Regions from separate parts of the Allobosea sp. 10N428 genome, predicted to be linked through region 1. Evidence: predicted binding sites of a transcription regulator. Region 1 holds the regulator's gene; each other region holds the start of a gene.

Region 1 (3,454 bases):
GCCTGACCGACAGGAGGACGCCATGCTCGTCCACAAGCACAGATGGTCGGCCGATATCACAAGCCGGAGCAACGCGCTCGATTTCGAGAAAGCCGTGTTCACGCGTGGCGATCCGCGCCAGATCGCGCGCTCGCTGAAGCGGTCGGCCGAGCACAGCCGCCGGCGCAAATCGGGCCCGTATCGCTCGGCGATGTCGATGCTCACCTTCTACATCAACCGCGCCGGCCGGAAACTGCCGGCCGAGCGCCGCAGGACTCTGGAAGCGGCCAAGCACAGCTTGCGCCGCCTCTTCCACCGAGAGGGCTGAAGCGCCTGCCGTCGCCCTTCAGGGGCTCGACCTGAAGGCCGGTTCTCATGGCGCCTTGCCTCCCTTGCGCGCCGGATCATGCGAGTGGTGGCTGTCGCGTTCGCCGCCGCCACCCGAAACGCGAGCGTGCCGCCGGTCATCGGCAGGTGGTTTGCGGATGTCCGGCGGCTTCTTCGCGTTCTCATGCGATGAGCCGGGGCCGCCGTGCCGGATGGTCTGCGGCGCCTTGGTCGAGGTCGACGTTCGGCAACCTCCTCAACGATCCTGTTGCAGACCCTGATGGGTCGTGTTGATGCGGGTATTGCCCTGCTGGCCCTGCTGATCAGGCTGGCTCGGTCGGCGCTCGCCACCTCTGGCGCTGCGCAGATCGCGCTCGGCATGATCCGGCTCGCCCGGACCCTCGTCGCTTCGATTGGCCGGCGGGATGGGCGGCATCTTGCTCACGACGACCTCCTCTGGCTCGCGTTGATTTCAGGATCAACGCGAGCGGGCGGGCAAGGTTCACGGCAAGTTGCAATGAGGAGCAGAGCTGCAGCGCCGCTCAGCTGCGCGCAAAGGTTTCGTCGAAGGCGTATCCGGCGCCGCGGACTGTCCGCAGCGGATCCTTGGTATTGGCCGGCGTGATCGCCTTGCGCAGCCGGCCCACATGAACGTCGACGGTGCGCTCGTCGATATAGACGTCGCGGCCCCAGACGGCATCGAGGAGCTGAGCGCGCGAATAGACGCGGCCGGGCGCCTGCATCAGGAACTCGAGCAGCCGGAACTCGGTCGGGCCGAGATGCAGCTCGCTGCCGGCACGGCGGACGCGCCGGGTCGTGCGATCGAGTTCGAGATCGCCGGCGGCGAGCAGCCCCGCGACATGGCCCGGCTTGGCGCGGCGCAGCAGCGCCTGTATGCGCGCGATCAGCTCTGGCAACGAAAAGGGCTTCACCACATAATCGTCCGCGCCAGTCGCGAGCCCGCGGACGCGTTCGGTCTCCTCGCCGCGCGCCGTCAGCATGATGATCGGCACGCGTTCGGTGTCGCGTCGCGAACGCAAGCGGCGGCAGAGTTCGATGCCAGAAAGGCCCGGCAGCATCCAGTCGAGCAGCACGAGATCAGGCGTGTGGTCGCGCAGATGCAGTTCAGCGTCATCCCCGCGCGCGACGCTGTCGACCTCGAAACCCTCGGCCTCGAGATTGTAGCGCAGCAGCAGGGTTAGCGGCTCCTCGTCCTCGACGATCAGGATGCGTGCGGCCATGATGATCTGCTTCAGTTCCCGGTGATCGCCTCGACCTCGATATTGGTCGTGTCGAGCTTCGGCCGGTTCACGTCGAGCGAGTCGCCGGTGATGAGATAGTGAATCGTCTCGGCGATGTTGGTGGTGTGGTCGCCGATGCGCTCGATGTTCTTCGCGCAGAACAGGAGATGCGTGCAGAAGGTGATGTTGCGCGGATCCTCCATCATATAGGTCAGGAGCTCGCGGAACAGCGAGGTGTAGAGCGCATCGATCTCGTCGTCGCGGCGCCAGACGTCGAGCGCCTTCTGCTCGTTGCCGGCGGCGTAGGCGTCGAGAACGTCCTTGAGCTGCGCCTGCACCAGGCGGCTGATGTGCTCGAGCCCGACCACGGCGCGGTGCGGCGGCTGGAACTGGCCGGCGATGGCGACGGCGCGCTTGGCGATGTTCTTGGCGAGATCGCCGACGCGCTCGATATCGGCGGCGATGCGGATCGCCGAAATCAGCTCGCGCAGGTCGTTGGCGAGCGGCTGGCGCCGGGCGATGGTCAGTACCGCCTTTTCCTCGACGTCCCGCTGGAGGTTGTCGAGGCGCTGGTCGGCCGTGATGATCTTCTGGGCAAGGCCGGTGTCCCGGCGCACCAGCGCCACGGTCGAATCGCCGAGCATGCGCTCGGCCATGCCGCCCATTTCGGCGAGGCTGCGGCGGATGCCTTCGAGATCGGTATCGTAGGAGCGGACGATGTGGTCGGTCATGGGCGGCGTGTCCTCTAGATCATTAGCGCCGGTGCAGCGTCGTCGTTTTCAGGTCGGCATGCTCGACCCTCAGCCCTCATCCTCAGGAGCAAGCGAAGCTTGCGTCTCGAAGGATGCTCCGGTTGGTTCCGGAGCCTCCTGGACCATCCTTCGAGACGCCGCTCGCGCGGCTCCTCAGGATGAGGGCTGCTGGTTTGAAACCGGTCTTCAGCCGAACCGGCCGGTGACGTAGTCCTGCGTCTGCTTCTTGGCAGGGTTCATGAAGATGGTGTTGGTCGGCGCGAATTCGACGACCTCGCCCAGATACATGAAGGCGGTATACTGCGAGATGCGGGCCGCCTGCTGCATGTTGTGCGTGACGATGGCGATGGTGAAGTCGCTCTTCAGCTGCTCCAGCAGATCCTCGATCTTGCCGGTCGAGATCGGGTCGAGCGCCGAGGTCGGCTCGTCGAACAGGATCACTTCAGGCTTCTGCGCGATGGTGCGCGCGATGCACAGGCGCTGCTGCTGGCCGCCGGAGAGACCCATGCCGGAGCTCTTCAGCTTGTCCTTGACCTCGTCCCAGAGCGCGGCGCGGCGCAGAGCGCCTTCGACGCGGTCGTCGAGCTCGGACTTCGGCGGCTTCTCGTAGAGGCGGATGCCGAAGGCGACGTTGTCGTAGATCGACATCGGGAACGGCGTCGGCTTCTGGAACACCATGCCGACGCGCGAGCGCAGCTCGTTCACATCGACATCGTTCGAGATGATGTTGCGCCCGTCGAGCATGATCTCGCCGGTGGCCTTCTGCTCCGGATAGAGCGAGTAGATCCGGTTGAAGATGCGCAGCAGGGTCGACTTGCCGCAGCCCGACGGGCCGATCAGCGCGGTGACGTGCCGGTCGCGGAAATCGAGATTGATGTTCTTCAGCGCCTTGTGCTCGCCGTAGTAGAAATCGAGGTTCTTCACCGCGATCCGGACGGGCGCCTCGGCATCGAGCGTCTGCGGGGAGAGTTCAAGGGTCGAAAGCATCGACATGGTCCTCAAGGTCGGACGCGACCGGGTTGGATTCAAGTCTTATTTGCCGCCGGCGACAAAGCGGCGGGCAATGATCGAGAGCAGCAGGATCGAGACCGTGATGATCAGCGATCCCGCCCAGGCCAGTTGCTGCCAGTTCTCATAGGGAGCGGAGGCGAACTG
Region 2 (3,454 bases), on a different contig from region 1:
ATGGACGAGCCCACAGCGGCCCTCGGCCCGGCCGAGACGAAGCAGGTCGCCGAGCTGATCCTGCAGTTGAAGAAGCAGGGTATCGGCATTTTCCTGATCAGCCACGACCTGCACGACGTCTTCGATCTCGCCGACCGGGTCACGGTGATGAAGAATGGCAAGGTCGTCGGCACGGCGCGCACTGCCGACGTCACCCAGGACGAGGTGCTGGGCATGATCATCTCGGGCAAATGCCCGCCGGCCGCGGTGGCCGGCCCCGGCGCGCTCCGCAGCTAGATCGCGCCGGGTCGATTCTGGAGCGGCGGGAAACGCGAAGCTCCCTACGCCGCCGCGTGCGGCTCGTGCCGATAATCCCAGACTGCCCAGCCCGAGATCGCCGCAGTCAGCAGGCCGACGATCATGTGAGGCCAGAAGGCGCGGAGGTTACCGGTGAAGCCCAGCATCCAGGGCGAGGCGACCAGCCAGAGTCCGAGCGCGAGATTCAGCCATTCCTCCCATTCGGCGAAAGCCGAAAGCGCAGCGACCGCAATCACGGCGAGAGCCACGCTGACGATCCAGGCATTGCGCGTCGGCACGAAGTCGCCGACGAAGCCCATGTACCATGGTGAGAAGAACAGCAGCCCGGCCAGGATCAGATTACACCAGTCCTGCGGTCGCCTGACGTTTGTATTCGCGGTCAACATGATCACCTCCATCGGTGACGATCATCCAACCACTACGCCTCGCGCATGAGGCGCTTGGTCGTTTTTATTATACGCTCAGGACAGCAACGGCTCAAGAACAGAGTAGGAACACCCGGCGGCCGATCGAATCCGACTGCCGGGCAAGACGACATGAGCCGCATCGCTGCGCCAATCGAGCCGGCGATGCGGGTGTTCTCACTTCGCGTCGAGCAGTTCCTTCACCGAGAGCAGGACGAGCTCGTCGTCATCCGCCTTCTTGGGATCACGCGAGGACGAGAACGGCAGGTTGTTGTCGTTGCCGACGACGATAATGCCCTTGGCGAGATCGACGACGTCGAAGTTCTCGATGGTGAAGAACGGGAAAGGTAGCACGCCGTCGATGGCGCCTTGCTTCGCCTTCTTGTCGGGGTCGGCGATCTTCATCAGGTCGATGAAGCCGATCTTGCGCACGGGCTTGCCGACATTGGCGTCGGTCATCTCGATCTTCACGATGCGCTTGAACTTGGCGAGGTCGTGGAAGCAATCCGGGCCCTTCTGGCCCGCGGCACAGGCCTTGTCGGCAGTGCCTTCGCCGTTGTCGCGCTCGATGATCAGCGCCGTCGTCGCGTCGATCATGTTGAAGTCGCCGATGGCGAGGCCCTTCTGCTCCAGCGGGAAGAACCAGGAGCGGCCGGTCCACTTCTCGTTGGCGACATCGAATTCGAGGATGCGCAGCACTTCCTTGCCGTCGACCTCTTCATTGCCCCTGGTCTCGGCGTTCCAGAGCGGACCCTCCAGCAGCGGGTAGAGGAAGCGCCCGTCCGGAGACTGCGCCATGCCCTCATAGCCCTTGGAGCGGCGGACATTGAATTCGACGGACTGGTTCGGTGCGCCGGGCGTCGTCACGGCGTAATGGTCAGGCGAGCGGGCCGGCTTGCCATCGACCGTGGTCTCGAACACCGCCTCGACCTTGCCGTTGGCATCGACGCGGATGAGATAGGGGCCGAACTCCTCGCCGATCCAGTACTTGCCGCCGATCGGCTGAATCGATTCCGGGTCGAAGTCGGCGCCGGTCAGATAGCGCTTCTCGGTGCCCTCATGAACGATGCGAAACGGCACCTTCTTGTCGGGGTCGTGCAGGAAGGTGGTCGAGAGACGCTCGATCGCGCCCTTGTCGAAATCGGCCTTGAGACGATGGAAGAACAGCATCGCGTCGGGCGAATTGACCTTGGAGCCGAAGCCGTTGTCGGTCAGGACGAGGAACTCGCCATTGCCGAGCGAGCGGATGCCGGAGAAGCCCTGCACGGGCTGGCCGGCGAAGGGCGTGGAAAGACCTGTCGGGCGGCCGCCCGAGGTGCCCATCACCGAACCGACGGTTTCGACGCGCTTGCCCGGGGTTACGAACTTGCCGGACACCTTAAGATCGGCCGGCGCATCGGCAGGAGCCGGGATGATCGTGTTCGCCGGCAGCAGGGCGTGACCGACGAGCTTCGACGGAAACTCCTTCTGGGCGTCCTGGGCCCCGGCGAGAACGGTCGAGGACAGGAGCAGGGCAATGACGAGCGACGAGCGCATGAAATTCTCCGGGCTGGAAATGACCAACCCGCTTCGCGCGCCGGGATTGCGCCCCAACGACAGCGCTGCGACCGTTCGGTGACGGGGCATTTGAACTCACCAGCCCTCATCCTGGGGAACAGGCGAAGCCTGTGTCTCGAAGGGTGTTCCAGTGTACGCTCGAACCATCCTTCGAGACGCCGCTCTCGCGGCACTCAGGATGAGGACTGGAGCTGAACAGCCGCAGAAGCGGCCGATCCTTCAATACCCCCTGGCCGGATCGACCACATGCTGCAGGGGCTCGCCGGCTTCCAGGCGCCTGATCTGCGCCGTGATCAGCGAAGCGATCGCTTCAGGCTCCGACATCGCCGCGTTATGCGGCGTGATCGTCACGCCCGGATGGGTCCAGAGCGGCGAGGCGGGCGGCAGCGGCTCGGTCTCGAAGACATCGAGCGTCGCGCCCTTCAGCGTCCCGGCTTCGAGCGCCGCCAGGATGTCCTCTTCCACCTGCAGGCCGCCGCGCCCGGCATTGATCACGCATGGACCACCGAGGCGACCATCCTGCGCCAGCCCTGCGATCAGCCCGGCGTTGATGATGCCGCGCGTCTCCGGCGTCAGGGGCACCAGGCAGACGAGGATGTCGGTCCGCGCCAGGAACTCCTTCATGCCCTCCTCACCCGAGAAGGTGCGCAGCCCCTCGATGCTCTTCGGCGAGCGGCTCCAGCCGGCCACGTCGAAGCCGATGACCTTGAGCTTGGCGGCGGCATCCTGCCCGAGCTCGCCCAACCCCATGATGCCGACGCGAACCGAACGGGCCGCTGGCTGGTTGCGATCGTCCTCCCAGAGCCTTTCGCGCTGCTGGCTGAGGTAGCGGTGCTGCTGGCGCAGATACATCAGGCAGTGCAGCACGACGTACTCGCTCATCCGCGTGGTCAGATCGGGATCGACGACGCGGGCGATCGGCACCGCCGGCAGCTTGTCATCGGCGAAGAGGAAATCGACGCCGGCGCCAAGCGAGAAGATGGCGGCGAGGTTGGGCAGGCCGGTCAGGCTGCCGGCCGGGTGCTTCCAGCTCGCGACATAATGGACGGCGCGGCGGTCGAAGGGCTCGCCGAGAACCACGATCGGCATCTCCGGCAGCAGCGCCTGGAACCTGGCGCGCCAGTCCTCGACATGCCAGCCCGTCATGGCCAGAAGCAAACTCATGCCGACACCCTCTCCGTGATCCGTTCCGCGAC
Region 3 (3,454 bases), on a different contig from region 1:
GAGGCGGTCTGCACGCCGGCGCTCGGCAGGTCGATCTCGGTCGCCATGCTGTTCACGTCGGCCACCGCTCCGGCCTGGACGATCGCGACGGTGGAGGCGTTGAGCTCGGTATTGCCGAAATTCTCGGCGACCACGCCGGTGACGCTGACCTTGTCGCCGACCTTCACATCGACGCCCAGGCTGGCATAGGACACGAAGATGCCTTCGGAGGTCAGGGCGTTTCCGTCGGAGTCGCCAGCCTCCTCCTGCAGCCAGAAGCCGCCGAGATTGCGGGCGCCGTCGGCGTCGCTGTTCTGGAAGTCGCCGACGACGATGGCTTCGACCGTGACGGTCTTGCCCACCATCGTGCTTCCGAGGCCGGTGCCTTGCACGGCGCTGATCAGGGTGATCGGGGTGCCGTCGTTGTTGACGATCGTCGCGCTGGCCGATTGGGAGGAGGTGCCCAGCGTCGCGGTGACCGAGAAGCTCTCGTCGGGCTCCGCCACGGCGTCGTCGATCGTCGCTACGCTGAAGCTTGCAGTGGTCTGGCCGGCAAGGACCGTGACCGCGGCGGGAACGCTGCCGATGTCGCCGGTCGCGCCCGACACTGCGAGGTTGACGACGGTGTCCGTGGCCGCGGCCTGGCTCAGCGTGACCGTGAAGAGGAAGCTCTGACCCTCAGGCTTGGAGGCTGCGTCGACCGTGACCGAGGAGACCGAGACCGCGCCGCCGCCGGCCACGGTGAAGGACTGCGCCGAGAACGGCACGTCCGGGGCGGTGCCATCGTTGCTCTGGTCGCCGGTAGCGTCCTGGCTGACCCAGTTCGAGGCCGTGTTGATCGCCGCGCGATAGGAATCGAAGGAGGCGCCGCCGCTGCGCGCGCCGTTGAAGGCGGCGATGTCGGTGTCGTCATCGAGCGTGCTCAGGTCGAGCGCATCCGCGCCCGCGGTCAGGCCGGTATTGGTCAGCACGCCGTTGGCGCTGTTGAAACCGCCATTGGCGATAGCCGTGATGAAGTTCGGCGCCGAGGCCGAGCCCTGATAGGCGTAGATCGTCTCGTCGGCCGCGCCGATGCCACGGTTGGTGCCGCGTCCGGCCACGGATGCGACCGCGGTGCCGGTGCTCGCCGAGATCGTCCCCGCGCCGATATTGTCGATGCGCACGATCGTGCCGGCTGCGACGCCCGCGGAGGTCCAGCTGAACGCTCCCTCATTGGTGTCGGCGAACGCCGAGCCGTTCCACTCGTTATCCTCGAAGATGATGGTCTCGCCGGCCGGAATTTCCGTGAGCGCCACGAAAGCGATGTTGTCATTGCCGTCGGCATTGAAACCGACGAACGCAATCGAACCTTTACTGAGCGCCATGGCTGAAATCCCTGTTCCCGATCCGGGGTTTGACGTGGAGGCGAAGGGCGGCGTCGGGCACAATCCGCCCCGCCGCGCTCGGCATTGATCGTTACGGATTGCCCGTGCTCCCGCAGGAGCCCGGGCGATTGCGGGCGATGTTCAGACGAAGTCGATCGAACCGGAGCACGTCACGGGCAGATCCTTTTTAGCCAGCACATCGAAACCCCGGCCGCCGCCAACCGGGTGGCCGGCCCGCATAAGGCGAGCCGGATGCGGGCTTTTGACCCGTCCAAGATGACGGTTGTTTAACGCTTCATTAACGAAACAAATTAATTCGAGAATTGAATCGAAATTCAATGCGCCATGTCGACGTCATTTCAAGAAATGAACGATTTTTTGGGGGTTTGCTCCCGGAAAATTGCGTCGGGAAAGGACGTAAAATTTGTTCGCAGCCACAGATATAGCGAAGCGCGTGCGACAACAGAGAAATATTACTTATCTAAACTTAAATTCACGCGGAAGACACCAAGGTCAAACGCCATAGTCCCGGCAACGCCGCAATGCCGGTCATCCGGTATCGATGCCAAGCTATGACAGGCTCGCGGCCCACACGAATCCATTCTGGCAACGGGGGGCATGGGCATTTTCGATGGGTCAGGCTCCGATGGCTTCACCGGCCTCCAACGCGAAGCTACGGCAACGGAGCTGCCAAAAACCAGCTTCGAATGATCCCGCAAGCGGGCGCTTAGGTCATCTCGGTCGGCACCCAATGGCAAGCATAGGCAATATCTATTTGCCCGCCCTGCCCGCATCGCTGAATCCTTGTGCTGTTGCCGACGGCCGCCAGATCCGGATGCCGCGGCGCTTCGTCCCGTTATTCGCCTCCGCCGTCGCGGCGGGCGAGGAGATCGCCATGCCCGGCACTGACAAGCTTCGCATCGATATCGAGCGCTTCTGGAGCACGATCGAACGCTCCGCCGAGATCGGCCCCGGCCGCCCGGGCGGCCTGTCGCGCCTCGCCCTCGGCGATGCGGACAAGCAGATGCGCGACCAGTTCGTCGCCTGGTGCCGCGAGGCGGGTCTCGCGGTTCGCGTCGATGGCATGGGCAATATTTTTGCGCGCCGCGCCGGAACCGACGACACCCTCCCGCCCGTCGTGATGGGCAGCCATCTCGACACGCAGATCAATGGTGGCCGCTTCGACGGCATCGCCGGTGTTCTCGGCGGCCTGGAAGTCTGCCGGGCGCTGGATGCGCTCGGCCACCGCACGCGCCGGCCGATAGAGATCGTCAACTGGACGAATGAGGAAGGCGCCCGCTTCTCGCCGCCGATGGTCGGCTCCGGCTGCTTCGTCGGCGCCTACGCATTGGACTGGGCGCAGGGGCGCCGCGACGATGACGGCAAGTCGATCGGCGAAGAGTTGGAGCGGATCGGCTATCGCGGCGAGATGGAGGCCCAGCCGCACGCCTTCGATGCCTATTTCGAGTTCCATATCGAGCAAGGCTACTATCTCGACCGCGACGGCATGCAGGTCGGCGTCGTGACCGGCGGCTTCCCGAGCACCGGCATGCTGGTGGAATTCAAGGGCGAGACCGCCCATACCGGCCCCTGGCCAATGGAACGGCGGCGCAATGCGCTTCTCGCCGGCGCACGCCTTCTGGTCGAGACGGACGAGATCGGCTGGGCCTATGCCGGCGGTGGCGGCAAGGCCACTGCGGCAAGGCTCGTGGCTTGGCCGAACAAGCCGGGCATCCTCTCCGACTGGGCGCAGGCCGTCTGCGACGTCCGCCATCCCGATCCGGAAACCTCCGACGTCATGGCAGAGCGCGTCCGCCGCGCCGTCGGCGAATCCGCCGCCCGCGCCGGCTGCACTGCCGAAATCCTCGATATCTGGAAATGGGGCGGCAGGATCTTCGCACAGGAGCTGATCGACAGCGTCCGCGAGACCTCTATGGCGCTGGGCTACCGCACGCAGGACATCCTCAGCCAGGCCGGGCATGACGCCTATTTCGTCGCGCGCCACGCTCCGACGACGATGATCTTCGCGCCCTGCAAGGGCGGCATCACCCACAACAATGCCGAACTCTGCACACGCGAGGACCTCGAACCCGGCCTCAACGTGCTGCTCA
Region 4 (3,454 bases), on a different contig from region 1:
AGCGCAGACCCGGGAATCTCTGTCGGGAGATGCCCGGGTCAAGCCCGGGCATGACGTGCTGATGATTACGACGACTTCTTCTTGCGGAGGTCGTCGACGAACTTGTTGAGCTCGATGATCGGGTCGTAGGCCTTGTTGTCGACGGCGACGAGCGGGCCCTGCTTGCCTTCATAGATCTTGTCGAAGGCGGCCTTGTCCTTGGTGGCGAGGTTCAGCACCGCGTCGCGGATTTTGGCCTTGAGGTCATCAGGCAGGTCGGTGAGATAGGCCATCGGCGAGTTCACGATCTGCTCGGACTTGTAGATGATCCGGAAGTCGTCGGCCTTGACCATGTTCTTGCGGGCCATGCGCTGCAGGTTCGACTCCTGCTCGTCGTTCCACCAGTTGGCGGCGATGTCGACGGTGCCCTGCTGCAGGGCGATGACCGCGTTCTCGTGGCTGCCGGTGTAGACGACCTTGGAGAAGAAGGTTTCCGGCTCGATCTTCATCTGGTTGAGGACGAAGCGCGGCACGTTGTTGCCCGAGGTGGAGTTCGGATCGACGAGGCCGAGATTCTTGCCCTTGAGGTCTTCGACCTTCTGATAGGGCGAGTCCTTCTTCACGTAGAAGACGGAGTGATAGCCCTTCGTGCCGTCGAGGTTGGTCTCGATCGCGAAGGCGTCGACCTTGGCGCCGGTCATGCGGGCGCGGGCGAAGGACGCCGGGCCGTACATGCCGATATGGATGTTGCCGGCGCGCTGGCCCTCGATGATCGCGGCGTAGTCATTGGCGATGCGCAGCGTCACCTTGGTGCCGAGTTCCTTGGCGAGATAGTTCACGAAGGGGGTGTAGCGCTCGACCACGCCCGAGGCGTTCTCGGCCGGGATGATCGCGAAGACGAGCTCCGGATACTTCGCCTTCCAGTCCTGGGCAAAGGCCGGGGCAGCGGTGGCGGCGAGGCCGGCGACGGCGAGCTTGAGGGTATGACGACGGGTCAGCATTGGGTCTGCTCCTGGTTGCTGTCGGGATGCTCTTTTCGCGGCGACGGCCTTTGGCCGCGCCGGCGATCCTTCGCTTGTCAGGCGATCTTCTGGCGGGCGCGCTTCGCCTCGGAGGCGGCGATGGCATCGAGCGCGTCCAGCGCCTCGGCGCCGGCATCCTTGGCTTCGATGCCGTAGAGTTCGGCTGCGACCTCGCGCGTCAGCGCCTGCGGCACGTCGTCGAACACGACCTTGCCGGCCGCCATGCCGATCAGCCGGTCGCAATACTTTGCCGCGATATCGAGGTCGTGCAGGTTGCACATCACGGTGATGCCGTCCTCGCGGTTGATGCGGAACAGCGCGTCCATGACGACTTGCGTGTTACGGGGATCGAGCGAGGCGATCGGCTCGTCGGCGAGGATGATGCGCGGCTCCTGGACCAGGGCGCGGGCGATGGCGACGCGCTGCTGCTGGCCCCCGGACAGGGTCTCGGCGCGTTGTGCCAGCAGATGCCCCATATCGAGACGTTCGAGCGCCGCAATGGCGCGGATCTTGTCGTCTTCGGAGAAGCTCTTGACCAGCGTCAGGGCCGCGGAGCGGTGGTTCAGGCGCCCGAGCAGCACGTTGGTCAGCACGTCCAGGCGGCCGACGAGGTTGAACTGCTGGAAGATCATCGCCGTGTCGCGGCGCCAGCGCCGCAGCGAAGCCCCCTTCAGCGCGGTGACCTCCTGCTCCTCGCAGGCGATCCGGCCGGATGTCGGCTCCGCCAGCCGGTTGAGCATGCGCAGCAGAGTTGATTTGCCGGCTCCGGACCTGCCGATCACGCCGACCATCTCACCCTTGGGGATCGACAGCGAGACATTGTCGACAGCATTCTTGTCGCCAAAGCGCTTGGTCAGACCTTCGATACGCAGCATGTGATGGGTTCTCGCGCACGATGCGGGCATGAGCGCAGCCCCGTCCGGCCCTGACCGTGGGGCAACTCATCTCCATGGCGACGAGAGCTAGCGGCGGCTGATGACAGCGACGTGACAGTGGCCGAAAGCGCGATCCGGTGACCTTGGATGGCCTCGTCAGAGCGCGTTCAGCAGCGCGTCGACGCAGGCGCGAACATAGGCTTTCCGTTGGGTGGCCGGCATCGGCTTCACCCCGAGAAGGCCGCGCAACTGGTGCAGGCCGCGCAGCATGCCGACGAACTGTTCGGCGAGGAGATCGGCTTCGGCAAGGCCGAGCGGCCGGGCAACGCCGTGGCCGACGCGTGACCGTTCGATGAGCAGCGTCACGATGGCGGCGCTCATTCTCTTGGCGCCGGCCTCATAGGCAGCGTGGCCGAGCTCGGGAAAGCGTGGCGAGGCGCTGACCACCAGCCGGTGCAGATCGAGAGAGGCCGGACGCAGCATGAGCTTGAGCATGTCCTCGCCCAGCTGCGTCAGGGCGCTGCGCAGATCGGCGGCGGGCGACGCCTGCTCGAGCGGCAGAGTCAACGTTTCCGTGAGGCCGGCACAAATCGCCTTGAACAGCGCCTCCTTATCGGCGAAATGGCTGTAGATCGTCTGTTTCGAAACACCGGCCCGATGGGCGATCTGGTCGAGGCTCGCGCGCTCGAACCCCTCCGCAAGGAAGGTTTCGGCGGCTGCGCGGGTGATGGCGTCGTGCTTGTCGGGGCGCGCGCGTTCGGCGGAAAGGGATTTGGCCGGGTTCGTTTCGGTCTGGTCGGAATCGAGCAGGCGTGTCTTGGCGCCGTTTCGCCGGAGGGGTTTCGGCACGGGTCTTGCCTCGGCGCCTGCCGGTTCGGTGAGAGGGGTTGCCCGGTGTCGACGGAGGGGGGTGTCAGCCATGCTCCCGCACACTTGGCCTCTTATCAAACTAGACTGTCCAGTCTAAGATAGTCGCGCGGTATTGGAGCGTCCAGTCTTATGAAGCGGTTTGTTCTCCTCGTCGTGGTCGCGGCGCTCGCGGGCGGCGGCTATTACGCTTACCGCAACCAGCGTGCCGGCACGCAGCAGGCCCAGGCCAGCGCCGTTTCCGGGCCGCGCGCCGTGCCGGTGGAGGTGGCTTCCGTCGAGACGATGACCGTCAACGAGGAGGTCGAGGCTCTCGGCACGCTCGCCGCGGATGAATCCGTGATCATCGCTTCCGAAATCGCCGGCCGCGTCGTCGCTCTCGGCTTCAAGGAGGGCGAGCGGGTCAAGGCCGGTCAGGATCTGGTCAAGCTCGATACCGCCATCCTCGATGCCGAGCTGAAGCAGGCGCTGGCCGATCTCGGGCTGGCGCGCGACACCAACGAGCGGCTGAGGGCGTTGGTGCAGCGCGGCTCGGGCACGCAGGTCGCGCTCGACGAGTCGACGGCGCGGCTCGCGTCCAGCGAGGCGCGCGTCCAGCTTGCCAAGGCCAAGCTCGCGCAATCGACCATCGTCGCGCCGTTCAGCGGCGTCGTCGGTCTGCGCTCGGTCGGCATCGGCGATTATGTCTCCGTCGGCAAGCCGCTGATCGTG

The links. Region 1 encodes PhoB, which activates phosphate uptake and scavenging genes when phosphate is short. Its sites were predicted from a motif close to TGTCATNNANCTGTCAT; they were not measured.
Region 2: AC1DDA_RS20735 (esterase-like activity of phytase family protein) is a predicted target of PhoB. The motif match lies at 2,305-2,321, and genes of this name have one in related genera.
Region 3: AC1DDA_RS18915 (ExeM/NucH family extracellular endonuclease) is a predicted target of PhoB. The motif match lies at 1,620-1,636, and genes of this name have one in related genera.
Region 4: phnC (phosphonate ABC transporter ATP-binding protein) is a predicted target of PhoB. The motif match lies at 1,977-1,993, and genes of this name have one in related genera.

The regions. Positions count from the first base shown of each region.
Region 1 covers NZ_JBFTIC010000005.1:167,523-170,976, forward strand. Annotated here, with positions in the region: gene AC1DDA_RS17220 (SpoIIAA family protein) at 1-6, shown strand, start outside; gene AC1DDA_RS17225 (DUF3175 domain-containing protein) at 23-307, shown strand; gene AC1DDA_RS17230 (hypothetical protein) at 563-742, opposite strand; gene phoB (phosphate regulon transcriptional regulator PhoB) at 849-1,547, opposite strand; gene phoU (phosphate signaling complex protein PhoU) at 1,559-2,278, opposite strand; gene pstB (phosphate ABC transporter ATP-binding protein PstB) at 2,486-3,292, opposite strand; gene pstA (phosphate ABC transporter permease PstA) at 3,332-3,454, opposite strand, start outside.
Region 2 covers NZ_JBFTIC010000007.1:124,554-128,007, forward strand. Annotated here, with positions in the region: gene AC1DDA_RS20725 (ATP-binding cassette domain-containing protein) at 1-276, shown strand, start outside; gene AC1DDA_RS20730 (SPW repeat protein) at 321-683, opposite strand; gene AC1DDA_RS20735 (esterase-like activity of phytase family protein) at 879-2,237, opposite strand; gene AC1DDA_RS20740 (2-hydroxyacid dehydrogenase) at 2,478-3,422, opposite strand; gene deoA (thymidine phosphorylase) at 3,419-3,454, opposite strand, start outside.
Region 3 covers NZ_JBFTIC010000006.1:122,841-126,294, forward strand. Annotated here, with positions in the region: gene AC1DDA_RS18915 (ExeM/NucH family extracellular endonuclease) at 1-1,343, opposite strand, end outside; gene AC1DDA_RS18920 (Zn-dependent hydrolase) at 2,239-3,454, shown strand, end outside; gene AC1DDA_RS18925 (LysR family transcriptional regulator) at 3,452-3,454, opposite strand, start outside.
Region 4 covers NZ_JBFTIC010000004.1:248,342-251,795, reverse strand. Annotated here, with positions in the region: gene phnD (phosphonate ABC transporter substrate-binding protein) at 66-980, opposite strand; gene phnC (phosphonate ABC transporter ATP-binding protein) at 1,058-1,876, opposite strand; gene AC1DDA_RS15190 (TetR/AcrR family transcriptional regulator) at 2,033-2,725, opposite strand; gene AC1DDA_RS15185 (efflux RND transporter periplasmic adaptor subunit) at 2,876-3,454, shown strand, end outside.